Regions from separate parts of the Cellulosimicrobium sp. G4 BAM 1002 genome, predicted to be linked through region 2. Evidence: predicted binding sites of a transcription regulator. Region 2 holds the regulator's gene; each other region holds the start of a gene.
What was found. The regulator LexA, encoded in region 2, represses DNA repair genes until DNA is damaged. The targets are predictions, from matches to a motif close to TCGAACANNTGTTCGA.
Positions count from the first base shown of each region.

Region 1 (5,705 bases), 2.1 Mb from region 2:
CCTTCGTCCTGCACGACATCGCCGTCAGCACGCGTGACTGACCGGCGTGCACGTCGCTGGCACGTGATGACTGCAGTCGTACTGCCGGACGCCGCCGCCGCACACGTCGCGCGTACGCCTGTGGTTGCTCAGGCAAAGCACTCCCCATGCAGCATGTGTGCAGGATTCTGCAATCTAGGCTGCACGTCGACAACAACAGTCGGGGAAATTACATCTGCATATCGGCGAAACGTTGGTAATGACCCTGGAACGCGACGGTGATGGTGTCCGTCGGTCCATTTCGGTGCTTGGCCACGATGAGATCGGCCTCGCCTGCGCGGGGTGACTCCTTCTCGTACGCGTCCTCACGGTGCAAGAGGATCACCACGTCAGCATCCTGCTCGATGCTGTTGTGCGCGGCGATCCCGTTCGCCACGAAGTTGTGGCCGTCGAGGACGGTCGCGTCGAAGACCTGCTTCTCCCCCATCGGCTCGATCGCGACGACCTCGTCCCACAACAGGTCGTTGACCGCCATGATCTCGAGCTCCTCGCTCTCGAGCACCTCGGCAATCTTGCCGAGCCGGTGCCTCGACGGCGCGTTCTTCCAGAGCGCGCTGCCGCAGAACTGGGTGCCGATCGCCGAGGCGAACTCACGGTGCGTCATGCCCCGCTCGATGAGGATCTCGCGGACGTCGTCCCACACACGGCGCGGGACGGTGTCGACGTTCGTGTTCGCACGGGTCTCCCGGATGATCTCGAGGAGCTTCGCGGCAGTGTCGCCTCGATCCCCGTGCACACCGATCTCCTGGAGGAACCGCCGCTGGTCGTCCACGCCGCTGACGTCCAGCGTGTAGCCCGGACGGTAGGACCCCTTGGGCGTCGCGGTCCGGACCCGGGTGGAGATGCCGAAGCGCAGAAGGAGACGTGACAGCCCGTCCACCAGGGAGCGAGAGGTCGAGGCGTAATAGATCCGCCCGCTGCGCCCGTTCTTGTTGATCGTCACCGAGCCGTCCGTCGCCCAGATGTGCTTGATGAAGAGCGCGATCTGACGCTTCGGAAGGTGGAACACGCTGGTCGGGATGAACTTCTCGTGGCTGCGAGCGCCGAAGAGGCCCATGTCGTCGAGCCACTCCGCGATGGGGTTCCGCCGCCCGCGTGCGAGTCGGTACGGAGCCGGTAGACGGAGGGTCGTGACGCGCGCAGCGGCGTAGTCATCGCGGATCGGGGTGATCCCGAAGGCGCCCGCAGCCTCGGAGACGGTTGCGAGGTTTCGCTCGTCGATCGACGCGTAGCGGATGGGCTGACGCTTGACGAACGAGCCGTCGCCGAGGAGGTGCGCCAGCATGACGACCTTGCGGTCATCCCACTCGGCGTTGCGCTCAGGGCCCGGGACGTGGCGCGGCACACCGATGCGCGAGCCGACCTCGAGGTCGCCGAGCGCGGTCCAGCCGTCGTAGGTGAGGAACGGGTGGTTCGCCGTCGCCTCGATCTCCTTGCCCGACGCCAGCCGCATCAGGAAGACCGGCTTCACCCCGGTGGGGAACACGTGCGTCAGGTGCCGACGCACATACTGCAGCCGATCGTTGAGCGCCCACACGGGGACGTCCTTGGCGTTGAGCGCGAACAGCTCACCCAGGCTCGTCTCCGCCCCCGTGTCGGCGCGCAGGATCTTGGTGTCCTCGGTCAGGCAGCCGGACTCACGGAGGTCGCTCATCTGGGGCTTCTTGTCCCCACGCTGCTCAGGACCACGGTTCAGCTGCGAGATCGCGATGACGGGGACCTCGAGCTCCTTCGCGAGCAGCTTGAGCGCACGGGAGAACTCCGAGACCTCCTGCTGACGGGACTCCACGCGCTTGCCCGAGCTCATGAGCTGGAGGTAGTCGATCACGACGAGCTTGAGGTCGTGCCGCTGCTTGAGGCGGCGGCACTTAGCACGGATCTCCATGAGCGACATGTTCGGCGAGTCGTCGATGAACAGCGGCGCCTCGGCGACCTTGCCCATCGTCGCCGCAAGCTTCTGCCAGTCCTGGTCGTCCATCTTGCCCGAGCGCATGCGCGTGAGCGGCACCTTCGCCTCGGCCGCGAGCATTCGCATGGTGATCTCGTTGCGACTCATCTCCAGGGAGAAGATGACGGACGCCATCTGGTGGTGCACCGCGGCGTGCGTCGCGACGTTGATGCCCAGCACCGAGTTGTGGGTGGGCACCATCGACCGGCTCGCCAGGTACAGGTGCGAGGGGTGCTCGACCTCCACGCAGCGCACCGGCACAGACGGCACGGGTCGCACGGCGACCACGAACCGCGACGTCAGCTTCGCTGTGGCCGGGCGTCGACGTTCCTTGTGGGCGAGGCGCTTGCGCTCGACCCGGAAGACGTCGTCGTTCGTCGTGAAGGTGATCGTGTAGGCCGTGGACGACTCCGCGCTGCGACCCTTCACCGTCCGCGCCGACCAGCCGCTGCGGTAACCCAGCGACAAGACGAGTTCCTGCACCTCGAGAGCGAGACCCTCGTCGGTCAGCGTGATCTGCACGCTGCCCTGAGCGCCGACTGCTCCCTTGCTGTCCAACAACCCCGCTAGCAGGTCTCGCCGCTGGGCCTCGCTCGCCCGAAGGTACCCCGGGGGGATGTGCTCCCCCAGCGCACGCAGACGCTCCGGGTCAGGCTGTACCTCGTGTCCCAGGCCCTCGATCCGCATCGCGATCTCAGGGTCGGCCGAGGTGAGCTCCGCCCGCCGCGAGCTGCCGTCGCCCAGCCAGACGCCGAGCGCGTACGGGTGGATCGGCAGCTCGACCTCCGGGAGGCTGAGCGGCGCCGCCGTCGCGATCGAGTGGTTCGCGCGCCTGTCGGCCGTCGCGCACCGCACGGTGGCCGCGAGCTCCTCGGTGGTGCGCACGGACGACTCGGGCGTCTCGCCGGCACGCACGCCGCGGCGCTGAGCACGTGACGAGGTCACCCACTGGTGCTGGGCGTCCGCGACGATGACCGTGCCGTCGTCGAGCTCGACCTCGTAGCAGGGCCGGTCGACCATCACGTCGGTCGCGGCGACGACGCGCGTCGGTGTCCCGTCGGCCGCCACGAGCAGGTCGCCGACGGCGACGTCGCCCATGGTCGTCCAGCCCGACGGCGTCGGGAGCGGCGTGTCCAGCGCGAGGGCCTTTCCAATGGCCGGACGTGCGGCCACGACGATCATCTGGCCGGGGTGGAGTCCGTTGGTCAGCCGGTCGAAGTCGGAGTAGCCGGTAGGGACGCCGGTCATGCCCTCCCCGCGACCCTGCGCGGCCTCGATCTCGTCGAACGTCGGGCCGAGGATCTCGGACAGCGGCAGGTAGTCCTCGGTCGTGCGCCGCTCCGTGACGGCGTAGACCTCGGCCTGCGCGTTGTTGACGATGTCGTCGACGTCGCCGCCGTCGGTCGCGTACCCGAGCTGCACGATGCGCGTGCCGGCCTCGACGAGGCGGCGCAGCACGGCGCGCTCGCGCACGATACGCGCGTAGTACCCGGCGTTGGCGGCCGTCGGGACGCCGGCCATGAGGTCGTGGATGTACGGGGCTCCACCGATGCGCTGGAGCTCGCCGCGCTTGGTGAGCTCCGCGACGACGGTGATCGCGTCGGCCGGCTCGCCCCGGCCGTAGAGGTCGATGATCGCCTCGTAGACGATCTCGTGGGCCGGGCGGTAGAAGTCGGACCCGCGGATCTGCTCGATGACGTCGGCGATGGCGTCCTTGGAGAGCAGCATGCCGCCGAGGACGCTCATCTCGGCCGCGACGTCCTGGGGAGGCGTCCGGTCGAAGCCCGACGGCCCCGCCCCCCCGTAGCTCTCCTCGAGCTCGTCGATCGACATGCGCCCCTCGTTCCCCCGGCGGCACGACCCTCCCGGACCGCACGCACCGAGCATCGCCCCGCGTCGTACACCTGTTCTACTGCGGGCCACCCACATGACTGTCCCGGTGGCCGCACCTCCCGCCCCGGACAGGTACGACCTCGCGACACTAGATCGCGGGTCCACACCCTGCAAACGGCCCTGTGCACGTACCGGTGGACAGACCGGCCGATCCTGTGGACACGCTCCCCGGTGCTGTGCACACCCGGTGGAAAACGGTGTGGACAACGAAGCAATCTCGCTGTGTACATCCCGCAAGGCCGCCTCTGACCTGCCTCTTCACTACCCTCAGGGGTGTGGACGAAAGAATGTCGGACGACACGCCGACGACACGCCGGACACCTCCCGGACAGTCGGGCGACACCGGCGCGCCATCCACCACCCCCCGTCGTGTGCCGTCGTCCACAACCTCACCCACACCTTCGCCGTCGCCTCCGCAGACACAGCGCCGCGCCCGTTCCCGGCTCGACCGCGAGATCCTCGCGCTGGCCGTCCCCGCCCTCGGGGCTCTCGTCGCCGAGCCACTGTTCGTGCTCGTCGACAGCGCGGTCGTCGGCCACCTCGGCACCTCCCAGCTCGCCGGGCTGTCCCTCGCCTCCACACTCCTCGTCACCCTCGTCGGCCTGTGCGTCTTCCTCGCCTACGCGACCACGGCCGCCGTCGCACGACGCGTCGGGGCTGGGCACGCCCGCGAGGCGCTCCAGTCCGGCGTCGACGGCCTGTGGCTCGCCGCGGGCCTGGGCGTCGCGCTGGCCGCGGCCCTGTGGGTCCTCGCGCCGTGGGCGGTCGGGGTGATGGGCGGGACGGGCGACGTCGCCGAGCACGCCGTCGTCTACCTGCGCTGGTCGGCGCTCGGACTGCCCGGCATGCTCCTCGTCCTCGCCTCCACCGGAGTCCTGCGCGGCCTCCAGGACACCCGCACGCCGCTGTGGGTCGCCGCGGGCGGCGCGACGTTCAACGCCGTGCTCAACGTGGTTCTGGTCTACGGCGCCGGTCTCGGCATCGCCGGCTCGGGCATCGGGACGGCGGTCGCGCAGCTGACGATGGGCGCCGTCCTGGTCGTCGTGGTCGTCCGCGGCGCACGGCGGCAGGGCGCGTCCATGCGACCCGCGGCAGGTGGCATCTGGGCGAGCGCACGCGCCGGCGCGCCCCTCTTCGTCCGCACTCTCTCGCTCCGCCTCGCGATCCTCCTCACGGTCTTCGTCGCGACAGGGCTCGGGGAGGTCACGCTCGCCGGCTACCAGGTGGTCACCTCGGTCTGGGGCCTCGCGGCGTTCGCGCTCGACGCCCTCGCCATCGCGGCGCAGGCGCTCGTCGGGTACGGGCTCGGGGCCGACGACGTCCCGCGCGTCCGCGCCGTCCTCCGCCGCACGCTGCAGTGGGGCGTCGCGGCGGGCGCCGCGATCGGCGTCGTCATGGCCGCGGGCGGATGGTGGTTCGCCCTGCTCTTCACCTCGGACCCGGACGTCCGCGCGGCGGTCGCGCTCGGCATGGCCGTGTGCGGGCTGCTCATGCCCATGGCGGGCTGGGTGTTCGTGCTCGACGGCGTCCTCATCGGAGCCGGGGACGGTCGGTTCCTGGCCTGGGCGGGCATGCTCACACTCGTGGTCTACGTCCCGGCCGCGCTCGCCGTGCTGCGCTGGGCGCCCGACGGCGCAGCGGGACTCGCGTGGCTGTGGCTCGCCTTCGCTGGGGTCTTCATGGCGGCGCGCGCGCTGACCACCGGGCTGCGCGCCCGCGGCTCGCACTGGATGGTCACCGGAGCCCCCGCCTGACGCTCTGCCCCGGAAGCACGAAGGCCCGGCACCTCGCGAGAGGGGCCGGGCCTTCGTGACTGCTCTGCAGA
Region 1 covers NZ_CP182109.1:4,591,628-4,597,332, forward strand. The annotation lists gene ACMXGY_RS20485 (SAM-dependent methyltransferase) at 1-41, shown strand, start outside; gene ACMXGY_RS20490 (replicative DNA helicase) at 209-3,820, opposite strand; gene ACMXGY_RS20495 (MATE family efflux transporter) at 4,252-5,634, shown strand.
Region 1: a site for LexA is predicted at 3,884-3,899, ahead of ACMXGY_RS20490 (replicative DNA helicase). Genes of this name have one in related genera too.

Region 2 (5,705 bases):
ACGCACGGGCGTCTTCACCTCGGCCACGCTCGCGCTCGGCGGGACGTTCGACCCCGTCGCCCGGACGTTCGGGCTGGGTGGCGCAGACGGCGAGAAGGAGGACGCGCCGCGTTGGCGCGGCCTCGACGTCGGCAGCCCGTTCGACTACGCGCGCCAGGGGATCCTCTACGTCGCGAAGCACCTGCCGACCCCGGGTCGCGACGCGGCGACGGAGCACCAGCTCGACGAGATCGCCGCGCTCGTCGAGGCCGCCGGCGGTCGGACGCTCGGGCTGTTCTCGTCCCGGCGCGCGGCGGTCGCGGCGGCCGAGGCGATGCGCGAGCGGCTCGACGTGCCGATCCTGTGCCAGGGCGACGACCAGCTCCCGACGCTCGTCAAGGAGTTCGCCGCCGACCCGGCGACGTGCCTCTTCGGCACGCTGTCGCTGTGGCAGGGGGTCGACGTGCCGGGACCGTCCTGCCAGCTCGTCCTCATCGACCGGATCCCGTTCCCCCGCCCGGACGACCCGGTGAAGTCCGCGCGCGCCCGAGCCGTGGAGGCCTCGGGCGGGAACGGGTTCATGCAGGTCTCCGCCACGCACGCGGCGCTGCTGCTCGCGCAGGGCGCCGGGCGGCTCGTGCGGTCCACCCAGGACCGCGGCGTGGTCGCGGTGCTCGACCCGCGCCTGGCCACCGCGCGCTACGGCACGTTCCTCACGCGCTCGATGCCGGGCTTCTGGCAGACGACCGACCGCGACGTCGCCACCGCTGCGCTGCGGCGCCTGGTCACCCTAGGCTGAGGTCTCCGACCGACTTCACGGAGGCGAGATGACCACGAGCACGTCCGGGCAGGACAGCGAGGGCGCGACGACGGGAGGTTCCGGAGGGGGAGGCGCGCGGACCACGAAGCTCGCGATCGTGGGCGCTGGCGCCGTCGGGTCGACGCTCGCCTACGCGGCGCTCATGCGTGGCGCGGCGCGGACGGTCGCGCTGCTCGACGTCAACCGCGCCAAGGTCGAGGCCGAGGTCCTCGACCTCCAGCACGGCATCCAGTTCATGCCGATGGCCCGCGTCGAGGGCTCCGACGACGTCGCGGTGTGCGCGGACGCCGACGTCGTCGTGGTGACGGCGGGCGCCAAGCAGAAGCCCGGCCAGACGCGGCTCGACCTCGCCGAGGCCACCATCGGCCTCGTCCGCAAGATCTTGCCCGGGCTGGTGGAGGTCGCACCCGACGCGACCTACGTCATGGTCACGAACCCGGTCGACATCGTCACGTACGCCGCGCTCAAGATCTCCGGCCTGCCCCCGCAGCAGCTGTTCGGCAGCGGGACGGTCCTCGACTCGTCACGGCTGCGCTTCCTCGTCGCCCAGCACTGCGGGGTCGCGGTGCAGAACGTGCACGCCTACGTCGCCGGCGAGCACGGCGACACCGAGATCCCCCTGTGGAGCTCCGCCACGATCGGTGGGACACCCCTGCTGGAATGGCGCGGGATCGGCGGTGCGGGGCCGCTCACGGCGGAGGTTCGGGCAGAGATCGCGCACGAGGTGGTGCACTCGGCCTACCGGATCATCGAGGGCAAGGGGGCGACGAACTACGCCGTCGGCCTCGCCGGCACACGGATCATCGAGGCCGTGCTCGACGACGAGCACCGCATCCTGCCCGTGTCGACGCTGCTCGCGGGCGACTACGGCATCGAGGACGTGTGCCTGTCGTTGCCGACGCTCGTCGACCGGCGTGGGGCCGTAGAGCGCGTGGAGGTTCCCCTGTCGGGCGAGGAGCTCGCGGGACTGCACGCCTCGGCCGACTCGCTGAGGGCCGTCGCACGCCGCTTCGGGCTCTGAGCGCCCGAGCGTGAGCACGCACGGAGCCGGGTGATCGTCCTCGACCACCCGGCTCCCGGCGTGCTCAGAGGCTGCGCAGCACCGAGACGACGCGACCGAGGACCTGGGCGTCGTCGCCGGGGATCGGGTCGTACGCGGCGTTGCGCGGCATGAGCCAGACGTGCCCGTCGGCGCGGCGCAGACTCTTGACCGTCGCCTCGCCGTCGATCATCGCTGCGACGATCTCGCCGTTCTCCGCGACGGGCTGCCGGCGCACGACCACCCAGTCGCCGTCGCAGATCGCGGCCTCGATCATCGAGTCGCCCTGCACGCGGAGGAGGAACAGCTCGCCCTCGCCGACCAGCTGGCGAGGCAGCGGGAAGACGTCCTCGACCACCTGCTCGGCGAGGATCGGACCGCCTGCGGCGATCCGTCCGACGACGGGCACGTAGGACGGCGCGGGGTGCGCCTCGTCGTACTCGGGCTGGGGCGCGGACGCGGTGAGGGACGTGGCGCGCCGCGCGTCGTCGGGCTGGACGACCTCGATGGCCCGGGGCCGGTTCGGGTCCCGGCGCAGGTACCCCTTGCGCTCGAGCGTCGTGAGCTGGTGCTTCACCGACGACGGGCTCGTCAGGCCGACGGCCTCGCCGATCTCGCGCATGCTGGGCGGGTACCCGCGCTGCTCGACGCACGCCCTGATGGTCTCGAGCACGAGACGCTGGCGCGGGGTCAGCCCGTCGCCCCCCGCCGAGCCGTCCGGGAGCTCGCGCACCTCGGCGAGCCCCCGTGCGCTGTCCGTGCCTCGTCCCGCCATGGTCCGCTCCGCCCTCGTCCGTCGCGGGCCGCGGAGCTCGACTGCCCGCTCCCGGCCTCCCTCACCCGGGACGAGCGCCCCGGGCTCCGGCCGTGCCGGAGCGTCCAGGGATGGACATGTCCGGCGAACCGACCTGCCCCCAGGTTAGGGGAGAGCGCGACACGAATCAAACATTTGTTCGAGCATGTCTCGACTCCGTCGGTGGTTCGTGATAGACCTTCGTACAGATGTTCTACGTACAGGTGTTCGACCGGCGACATGTCGGCGGACGGACGACGGGGCTCGTGGGGCGGATCGACCGGGGAAGGCGATCCGCCCCAGGGGCCGGGACGGGGAAGACATGAGCACGATCACGCTGTCGGCGTCCGGGCCGGGCATCTCGCGGGTGCGTCAGCAGGCGCCCGAGGGTCGTCTGCGCCTCACGCGCCGAGGTCGGGTGGTGCTCGTCCTGCTCGTCGCTCTCGTCGCCCTGCTCGCCGCCCGGGTGGGTTCCGCGGTGGCAGGTGGCCCCGGTGAGCCCGTCGAGGTGCGGGTCCACGTGGTGTCGGCGGGCGAGACCCTGTGGGACCTCGCCGCGGCAGTCGCCGATCCGGGCGATGACCTCCGGGACGTCGTGGGTGGTCTCGTCGAGCTCAACGAGCTCCCGTCGGCCGGGCTCCAGGTGGGGCAGCGCGTGCTCCTGCCGGTCGAGAGCGCGTGACGCGGAGCTCGATGCCCTTCGCGCGCTCGCTCGGGGTGTGATCGAGGACACGTCGTGCGGCCGGACCTCGATCGCCCTCAGGGGTTGCGCGGAGTGATGAGGACTACCTAAGTTAGTCTCACCTCACACGCCGGGCTGGGGGGCTGGGCGAAGAGGCGAGGAGCACGCGGTCCACCGCGGCTCCTGCGCACGTCGGCGCGCGTGAGGCGAGTCATGCGCGAGATGGGGACGGGGGCGTCCCGACGGGGGCGGTCGGAATCGACCGCCCCCGTTCTGCTGTCCGCGCCCGGGAAGGTCCCACCCAGGGCGCGTGTTGCACGCGCACGCCGCGACGGCTTACGTTCGACGCGCCGACGCCGACGGCGCCGGCGCGACCCCGCGGAGGAGCCCGCCCATGCACTGCCCTTTCTGCCGCCACGCGGACTCCCGAGTCGTCGACTCGCGTACCTCCGACGACGGCGCGTCGATCCGCCGTCGGCGCCAGTGCCCGGAGTGCAACCGCCGGTTCACGACGATCGAGACCGCGAGCCTGTCCGTCGTCAAGAGGTCGGGCGTCACCGAGCCGTTCTCGAGGGAGAAGATCGTCAACGGCGTCCGCAAGGCGTGCCAGGGCCGCCCGGTCAACGAGGACGACCTGGCCGTCCTGGCGCAGCGCGTCGAGGAGACGATCCGCGCGAGCGGCAGCGCGGAGCTCGACGCCTACGAGATCGGTCTCGCGATCCTCGGCCCCCTGCGGGAGCTCGACGAGGTCGCCTACCTGCGGTTCGCGAGCGTCTACCAGGCGTTCGACTCCCTCGAGGACTTCGAGAGCGCGATCACCTCGTTGCGGGTCGAGCGCGCCGAACGTCGGCGCTCGGCGCCCGGGTCGGGCGACACCGTGGACCGCGACGGCGAGGGACCGGGCGGTGAAGGATCCGGCCCCGACGACCCGGTCCAGGAGGCGGCGTCGACGCGCTGACGGCACCCGCGGGAGATCCCGGGATCGAACCGCGGCCCGCCTACAGGTCGCTCGACCGGGCCGCCCAGATGTTGATGCCGCTGTCCGCGGGGATCGCCCGGACGGCGTCGAGCTCCTCGGCCGTGAGCGGCGGGCCGTCGAGCGCTGCGAGGTTCTCGTCGAGCTGCCGGGTCGAGCTCGCACCGAGGAGCACTGACGTCACGCGCTCGTCGCGCAGGGCCCACGCGACGGCGGTCTGCGCGAGCGACCTCCCGTTCGAGCGCGCGAGCCGGTCGAGCCGGCGGACGTGGGCGAGGTTCTCCTCGCGGAGGAACTCCCGGCGCAGCGGCCCGCCGCGCGCCGCGCGCGACGACTCGGGGACGCCGTCGAGGTAGCGGTCGGTGAGCATTCCCTGCGCGAGCGGTGAGAACGCGACGACCCCCGTGCCGGACCGTCCGGCCACGTCGAGCAGGCTCTGCCCGGCCGCGTCCGTCGGGTCCGGTTCCTCGATCCAGCGGTTGAGCATCGAGTACGACACCTGCGTCACGACGAGGTGCAGGCCGAGGCCGGCCGCGACGTCGAGCGCCTCTCGCGTACGGCGTGCCGAGTACGACGAGATCCCGGCGTACCGGGCCCGGCCGGAGCGAACCGCCGTCGCGAGGGCGCCGACGGTCTCGGTGAGCGGTGTCGTGGGGTCGAAGCGGTGGCTGTAGAAGATGTCGACGTGGTCGAGGCCGAGCCGGCGCAGCGACGCGTCGAGGGAGGAGAGCAGGTACTTGCGCGAGCCGCCCTCGCCGTACGGGCCAGGTCCCATGCGGTAGCCCGCCTTGGTCGTCACGACGAGCTCGTCGCGCACGGGCCGCAGGTCGCGGGCGAGCAGCCTGCCGAGCGACTCCTCGGCCGCGCCGCCGGGCGGGCCGTAGTTGTTCGCGAGGTCGAGGTGGGTCACGCCGCGGTCCACCGCGTGCAGCACGATCTCGCGCTGCGTGCCCGCAGGGTCGGCGTCGCCGTAGTTCTGCCACAGCCCCAGGGAGAGCGCGGGGAGCGTAAGACCGCTGCGGCCGAGCCGTCGGTGCGGGAGCGAGCCAGGGGCGGTCGGGAGCGGTGTGGGCGACACGTGCTCGACGCTACCGGACCCGGCACGAGCGGGCGGCTGCGCCGGCGGCGAAATCAGGTGGCGCTGCCGGAGGCGGTGCGAGACCCTGGCCGTGGGTCCGCCAGTCGGGCCCGTCCGCATCCCCCACCGACGAGGAGCCCGCCCATGGCGTCCGACGCGCAGCGACCTGCTGCAGACACCGCACCGACCGACGAGGCCAAGGCGAAGTTCCGCGAGGCGCTCGACCGCAAGAACGCGGCGCAGCACCGGACGGCGGACGGCGAGACGAACACCGGCTCGGTGCACGGCTCGGAGACCGTCGGCCCCGTCCAGCGCACGTTCCGCCGCAAGTCCGGCTG
Region 2 covers NZ_CP182109.1:2,012,604-2,018,308, forward strand. The annotation lists gene ACMXGY_RS09030 (ATP-dependent DNA helicase) at 1-778, shown strand, start outside; gene ACMXGY_RS09035 (L-lactate dehydrogenase) at 807-1,820, shown strand; gene lexA (transcriptional repressor LexA) at 1,885-2,613, opposite strand; gene ACMXGY_RS09045 (LysM peptidoglycan-binding domain-containing protein) at 2,954-3,313, shown strand; gene nrdR (transcriptional regulator NrdR) at 3,708-4,271, shown strand; gene ACMXGY_RS09055 (aldo/keto reductase) at 4,312-5,367, opposite strand; gene ACMXGY_RS09060 (DUF5302 domain-containing protein) at 5,512-5,705, shown strand, end outside.

Region 3 (5,705 bases), 250 kb from region 2:
ACGATCAGGACGGTCGCCCCGCGCGTGCTGCGCGGTGGCCGCGGCGGCCGTGGTCCGGGGTACGCGGCCGGTCCCGGGTACGGCACGGACGGTCCGGGGGCAGGCGCGTAGGTCACGGCGGCGAGGGTAGCAAGGCGCGCCGACGTATCATCACCCCTCGTGACGATCACGATCGGTGTCCTCGCCCTCCAGGGCGACGTTCGCGAGCACCGCGCCGCGCTCGAGCACGCGGGCGCCCGCACCGTCGGGGTACGGCGACCCGAGGAGCTCGCCGCGGTCGACGGGCTCGTGCTCCCGGGCGGTGAGTCGACCACCATCGACAAGCTCCTGCGCATCTTCGAGCTCGACGAGCCGCTGCGCGCGCGCATCGCCGAGGGCCTGCCCATCTACGGGTCGTGCGCGGGCATGATCCTGCTCGCCGACCGGATCCTCGGCGGCACCGCCGACCAGCGCACGATCGGCGGGCTCGACGTCACCGTGCGACGCAACGCGTTCGGGCGACAGGTCGACTCGTTCGAGACCGACCTCGCGTTCGACGGCGTCCCGGCGGCACCGGTGCACGCCGTCTTCATCCGTGCCCCGTGGGTCGAGGAGGTCGGACCAGGCGTCGACGTGCTCGCCCGCATCCCGCAGCGCGAGGCGCCCGGCATCCCCGCAGCCGCCGCCGGTAGGATCGTCGCAGTCCAGCAGGGATCGCTGCTCGCCACCTCGTTCCACCCGGAGATCTCCGGGGACGCGCGCGTGCACGAGCTGTTCGTCAGAATCGCGAAGGGGTAGGAACGCATGTCAGGGCACTCCAAGTGGGCCACGACCAAGCACAAGAAGGCGGCCATCGACGCCAAGCGCGGCAAGCTCTTCGCGAAGCTCATCAAGAACATCGAGGTCGCCGCGCGCACCGGCGGAGGTGACCTCGCGGGCAACCCGACGCTGTTCGACGCCGTCCAGAAGGCCAAGAAGTCATCGGTCCCCAACGACAACATCGACCGTGCCGTCAAGCGCGGGTCGGGCGAGGGCGCCGACGCCGTCGACTACCAGACGATCATGTACGAGGGCTACGGAACCAACGGGATCGCCGTCCTCGTCGAGTGCCTCACGGACAACAAGAACCGTGCGGCCTCCGAGGTACGACTCGCGTTCAGCCGCAACGGCGGCAACCTCGCCGACCCCGGCTCCGTCTCGTACCTGTTCTCCCGCAAGGGACTCGTCGTCGTGCCCAAGGCCGGTGGCGTGACCGAGGACGACGTCATGCTCGCCGCGCTGGACGCCGGCGCCGAGGAGGTCAGCGACGAGGGCGATGTCATCGAGGTGCTGTGCGAGGCCACCGACCTCGTCGCCGTGCGCACCGCGATCCAGGAGGCGGGCATCGAGTACGACTCCGCCGACTCGATCTGGCACCCGTCGATGGAGGTCGAGGTCGACGCCGACGGCGCGCGCAAGATCCTGCGCCTCATCGACGCGCTCGAGGACAGCGACGACGTGCAGAACGTCTACGCGAACTTCTCCGCGTCGGACGAGGTCATGGCGGAGCTCGAGAACGACGACTGATCCTCGTTGGTCCGGGCTGACCTGCAGGGGTGCGGACGCGGGTCGGCCGGGAGGTCGGTGCGCGGTCCACCATCCGCGCCGCTCGTTCCTCGCGGCGCTCCCGCCGGGCCCGTCCACGACCGCGCACCGACCTCCCGGCCGTCCCGCTGGCGAGTCCGTCGCCGGTCCGCGTGGCGCGACGGGTCGCTGTCGTTCACGTGAAAGGGTCGGGGCGTGCGCGTTCTCGGAGTGGATCCTGGGCTGACCCGGTGCGGGGTCGGGGTGGTGGACTCCCGGCCCGGGCGCCGGGCCGAGATGGTCGCCGTCGGCGTGCTGCGCTCGGACCCCGAGCTCAGCGTCGACCTGCGGCTGCTGCGGATCGCGGACCGGCTGGACGCGTGGCTCGACGAGCACGTGCCCGACGTCGTGGCCGTGGAGCGCGTGTTCGCGCAGCACAACGTCGGGACGGTCATGGGCACCGCGCAGGTGGCGGGGCTCGCGATGCTCGCCGCCGCGCGACGCGGTGTCCCCGTGGCGCTGCACACGCCGTCCGAGGTGAAGGCCGCGGTGACCGGCAGCGGTCGCGCGGGCAAGGAGCAGGTGCAGCGCATGGTGGCCGGGATCCTCGGGCTCGCCGAGCTGCCCAGGCCGGCCGACGCCGCGGACGCCCTCGCGCTCGCGATCTGCCACCTCTGGCGGCCCGCCGGGGCGCTGCAGGGCGGGGAGCGTCACGAGCTCACCCCTGCCCAGCGGGCGTGGGCCGCAGCCGAGCGGGCGTCCCGGACGAAGCCTCGCGCCGCGCGGTGAGGCGACGTGAGAGGTCGGCCGTGTCGGGTCGTCGCGGCGTCGGTCGCGCTTGCTAGAGTGGCGCCGGTCGTACGGGTGTTCGACGCCCCGTCCCGCGCCAGAATCCTGACCTGAACCCGGCTCGTCGAGCCGGACCGAGAGGAGCCCCGGTGATCGCGTCCCTCGCGGGAGTCGTGGCGAGCGTCCGGCTCGACCGCGCCGTGCTCGAGGTCGGGGGAGTGGGATACCTCGTCCACGCGACACCGGCCACGCTCTCCGCGCTGCGGGTCGGCGAGGCCGCGCGCCTCGCGACGAGCCTCGTCGTCCGGGAGGACTCCTTCACGCTCTTCGGGTTCGCCGACGACGACGAACGGTCGGTCTTCGAGACCGTCCAGACCGTCAGCGGCGTGGGTCCGCGGCTCGCGCTCGCGATGCTCGCGGTGCACACTCCCGACGCGCTGCGGCGCGCCGTGGCCGGCGGGGACATCGCGGCCCTCGTCCGGGTCCCGGGCATCGGCACCAAGGGGGCGCACCGCATCGCCCTCGAGCTCGGCGACAAGCTCGGACCCCCCACGGACGGCGACGCGCCGGGCGCCACGTCCGGAACGGTCGCCGCGCGCGCGGTCGACGACCGCCGCGACCAGGTGGTCGAGGCGCTCGTCGGGCTGGGCTGGAACCTCAAGGCCGCGGACGACGCGGTGTCGACCGTGCTCGCCGAGGCGGGAGTCGACGTCGTCGAGGCCACCGACGTGGCGGGGGCGCTGCGCGCGGCCCTGCGCGTCCTCGGCGGACCGCGGGGCTGACCATGGCGAACTTCGACAGGGTAGGAGTCGGCGCCGCCGACTTCGACGGGGACGGCGGGTCGTTCTCCTCCGAGCGCATCGTCGCCGCGGGCGCCGACGACCTCGAGCGCGCCGCCGAGGCCGCGCTGCGCCCGCGACGGCTCGAGGAGTTCGTGGGGCAGGCCGTCGTACGCGACCAGCTCTCGCTCGTCCTGCAGGCGGCGCTCGCCCGGGGCAGCTCGCCCGACCACGTCCTGCTCTCGGGCCCGCCCGGACTGGGCAAGACCACGCTCGCGATGATCATCGCCGCGGAGCTCGGTGCGTCGCTGCGCGTCACGTCCGGTCCGGCGATCCAGCACGCCGGTGACCTCGCGGCCGTGCTCTCCTCGCTCGAGGAGGGCGAGGTGCTCTTCATCGACGAGATCCACCGGCTGGCACGGCCGGCCGAGGAGCTCCTCTACATGGCGATGGAGGACTTCCGCGTCGACGTCGTCGTCGGCAAGGGTGCGGGCGCGAGCGCGATCCCGCTGAGCCTGCCGCCCTTCACGGCGGTCGGTGCGACCACGCGCGCCGGGCTGCTGCCCGCGCCGCTGCGCGACCGCTTCGGGTTCACCGGCCACCTCGACTTCTACTCCAGCGAGGAGCTCGAGCGGGTCCTCGCACGGTCCGCCGGGCTCCTCGGCGTCTCGCTCGACGCCGACGCCGCGCAGGAGATCGCCGGGCGGTCGCGCGGCACACCGCGCATCGCGAACCGGCTCCTGCGCCGGGTGCGCGACTGGGCGCAGGTCCGCGGGGACGGGGCGATGGACCTGCGCGCCGCCCGCGCCGCCCTCGAGGTCTACGAGGTGGACCCGATCGGCCTCGACCGGTTGGACCGCGCCGTCCTCACGGCGCTGTGCACCCGGTTCAACGGCGGACCCGTCGGGCTCGCCACGCTCGCCGTCACGGTCGGCGAGGAGGCCGAGACGGTGGAGACCGTCGCGGAGCCGTACCTGGTGCGCGAGGGGCTCATCGGCCGGACGCCCCGGGGGCGGGTCGCCACCCCTGCGGCCTGGGCGCACCTCGGTCTCACCCCGCCGCGCGACGGCGGGACCCTGTTCGACACCTGACCGCGGTCCGCGCGGCCCCGGGCCCTCGACGGCCCCGGAGGCCCCGGTCCTCGTGACGCCGGTCACAGGGGTCCGGCCCGAGGCACTAGGATGGTCGGGATCCGACCGGGCGGAACTCCGCGACGAGACGGCTCGTTGGTGATCAGTGCGCGCACACCTAGACTGCGCGCAGATCCCGCACAGAACAGGACACGTGAGACCCCGTCATGGATATCAGCTTCATCCTCATCCTCGCCCTCGCGGCGGGTGCGATGTTCCTCATGACCAGCCGCACCCGCAAGCAGCAGCGCGAGGCCCAGAACTTCCGGGCGAACCTGGCCCCCGGGCAGGAGGTGATGACGGGCTCCGGCATGTTCGGCACCATCGTCGAGGTCGACGAGGAGGCGGACGTGATCGTCATCGAGTCCACGCCGGGCAACCAGTCGCGCTGGCTGCGCGCCGCGATCGCCAAGCTCGTCGAGCCGCCGGTCGAGGCCGAGGAGGAGCTGGCCGACGTCGAGACGTCGGACTCCGTCTACGGCAGCGCCGCGAGCGACACCACGGGTCCGGCGAAGGACGGCGACGACCTCGTCGTCCCCGACGACCTGTCCGGCCTCACCGACGAGCGACCGGAGCGCGACCGCCGCGACGACGGCTCCGAGAGCAAGTGACCGTGCGCCGGTCGCGTCGAGCGACCGGCGCCTGACCTGGTCGGCCGCTCGGCCGACCGCACGAGAAAGACAGACAGTTGGCCAACTCCAGCACGCGCCGTTCCAGGCCCGTCCGGACGATCGTCCTGTTCCTGATCCTGTTCATCGTCGTCCCGTTCGGTGCGCTCGTGGCAGGAACCCAGCTCGACGGCAAGTCCACGGACAACCCCGGCGGCGCCTCGTTCGCCCCCGCGCTCGCGCTCGACCTCGAGGGCGGGACGCAGATCGTCCTCAAGCCCGTGACGGAGGACGACTCCGAGGTCACGCCCGAGACGATCAGCCAGGCGATCAACGTCATCCGCCAGCGCATCGACTCCTCCGGCGTCTCCGAGGCCGAGATCACGAGCCAGGGACGCAGCAACATCGTCGTCGGCATCCCGGGCCAGCCCTCGCAGGAGACGATCGACCTCGTCAGCACGTCCGCGCAGATGCGGTTCCGGCCGGTGCTCTCCGTGGGAGCCCCGACGGCCACCGTCACCGAGGACGAGGCGGCGACCGAGGACGGCGCTGCTCAGGAGCCGTCGGCCGAGGACGCTCCCGAGGCGACGGAGTCGGCGGAGGCCCCCACGGACACGGCGACGGAGCCGGCCGGCGAGGGCGCGGACACCGCGACCGAGGCCCCGGCCGACGACGCGACGACGGGCACCGAGGACGAGGCGGCCACCCGCCCGGAGAACCCGAGCGACCTGACGCAGATCACGCCTGAGCTGCAGGCGCAGTTCGACGCGCTCGACTGCACGCTGCCGGAGAACCAGGTCGGCGGCGACAGCGGGCCCACGGACTCGGCCTTCGTCTCGTGCGCCGACGACGGCTCG
Region 3 covers NZ_CP182109.1:2,264,968-2,270,672, forward strand. The annotation lists gene ACMXGY_RS10180 (hypothetical protein) at 1-116, opposite strand, end outside; gene pdxT (pyridoxal 5'-phosphate synthase glutaminase subunit PdxT) at 160-777, shown strand; gene ACMXGY_RS10190 (YebC/PmpR family DNA-binding transcriptional regulator) at 784-1,545, shown strand; gene ruvC (crossover junction endodeoxyribonuclease RuvC) at 1,759-2,331, shown strand; gene ruvA (Holliday junction branch migration protein RuvA) at 2,481-3,113, shown strand; gene ruvB (Holliday junction branch migration DNA helicase RuvB) at 3,116-4,201, shown strand; gene yajC (preprotein translocase subunit YajC) at 4,408-4,851, shown strand; gene secD (protein translocase subunit SecD) at 4,929-5,705, shown strand, end outside.
Region 3: a site for LexA is predicted at 2,399-2,414, ahead of ruvA (Holliday junction branch migration protein RuvA). Genes of this name have one in related genera too.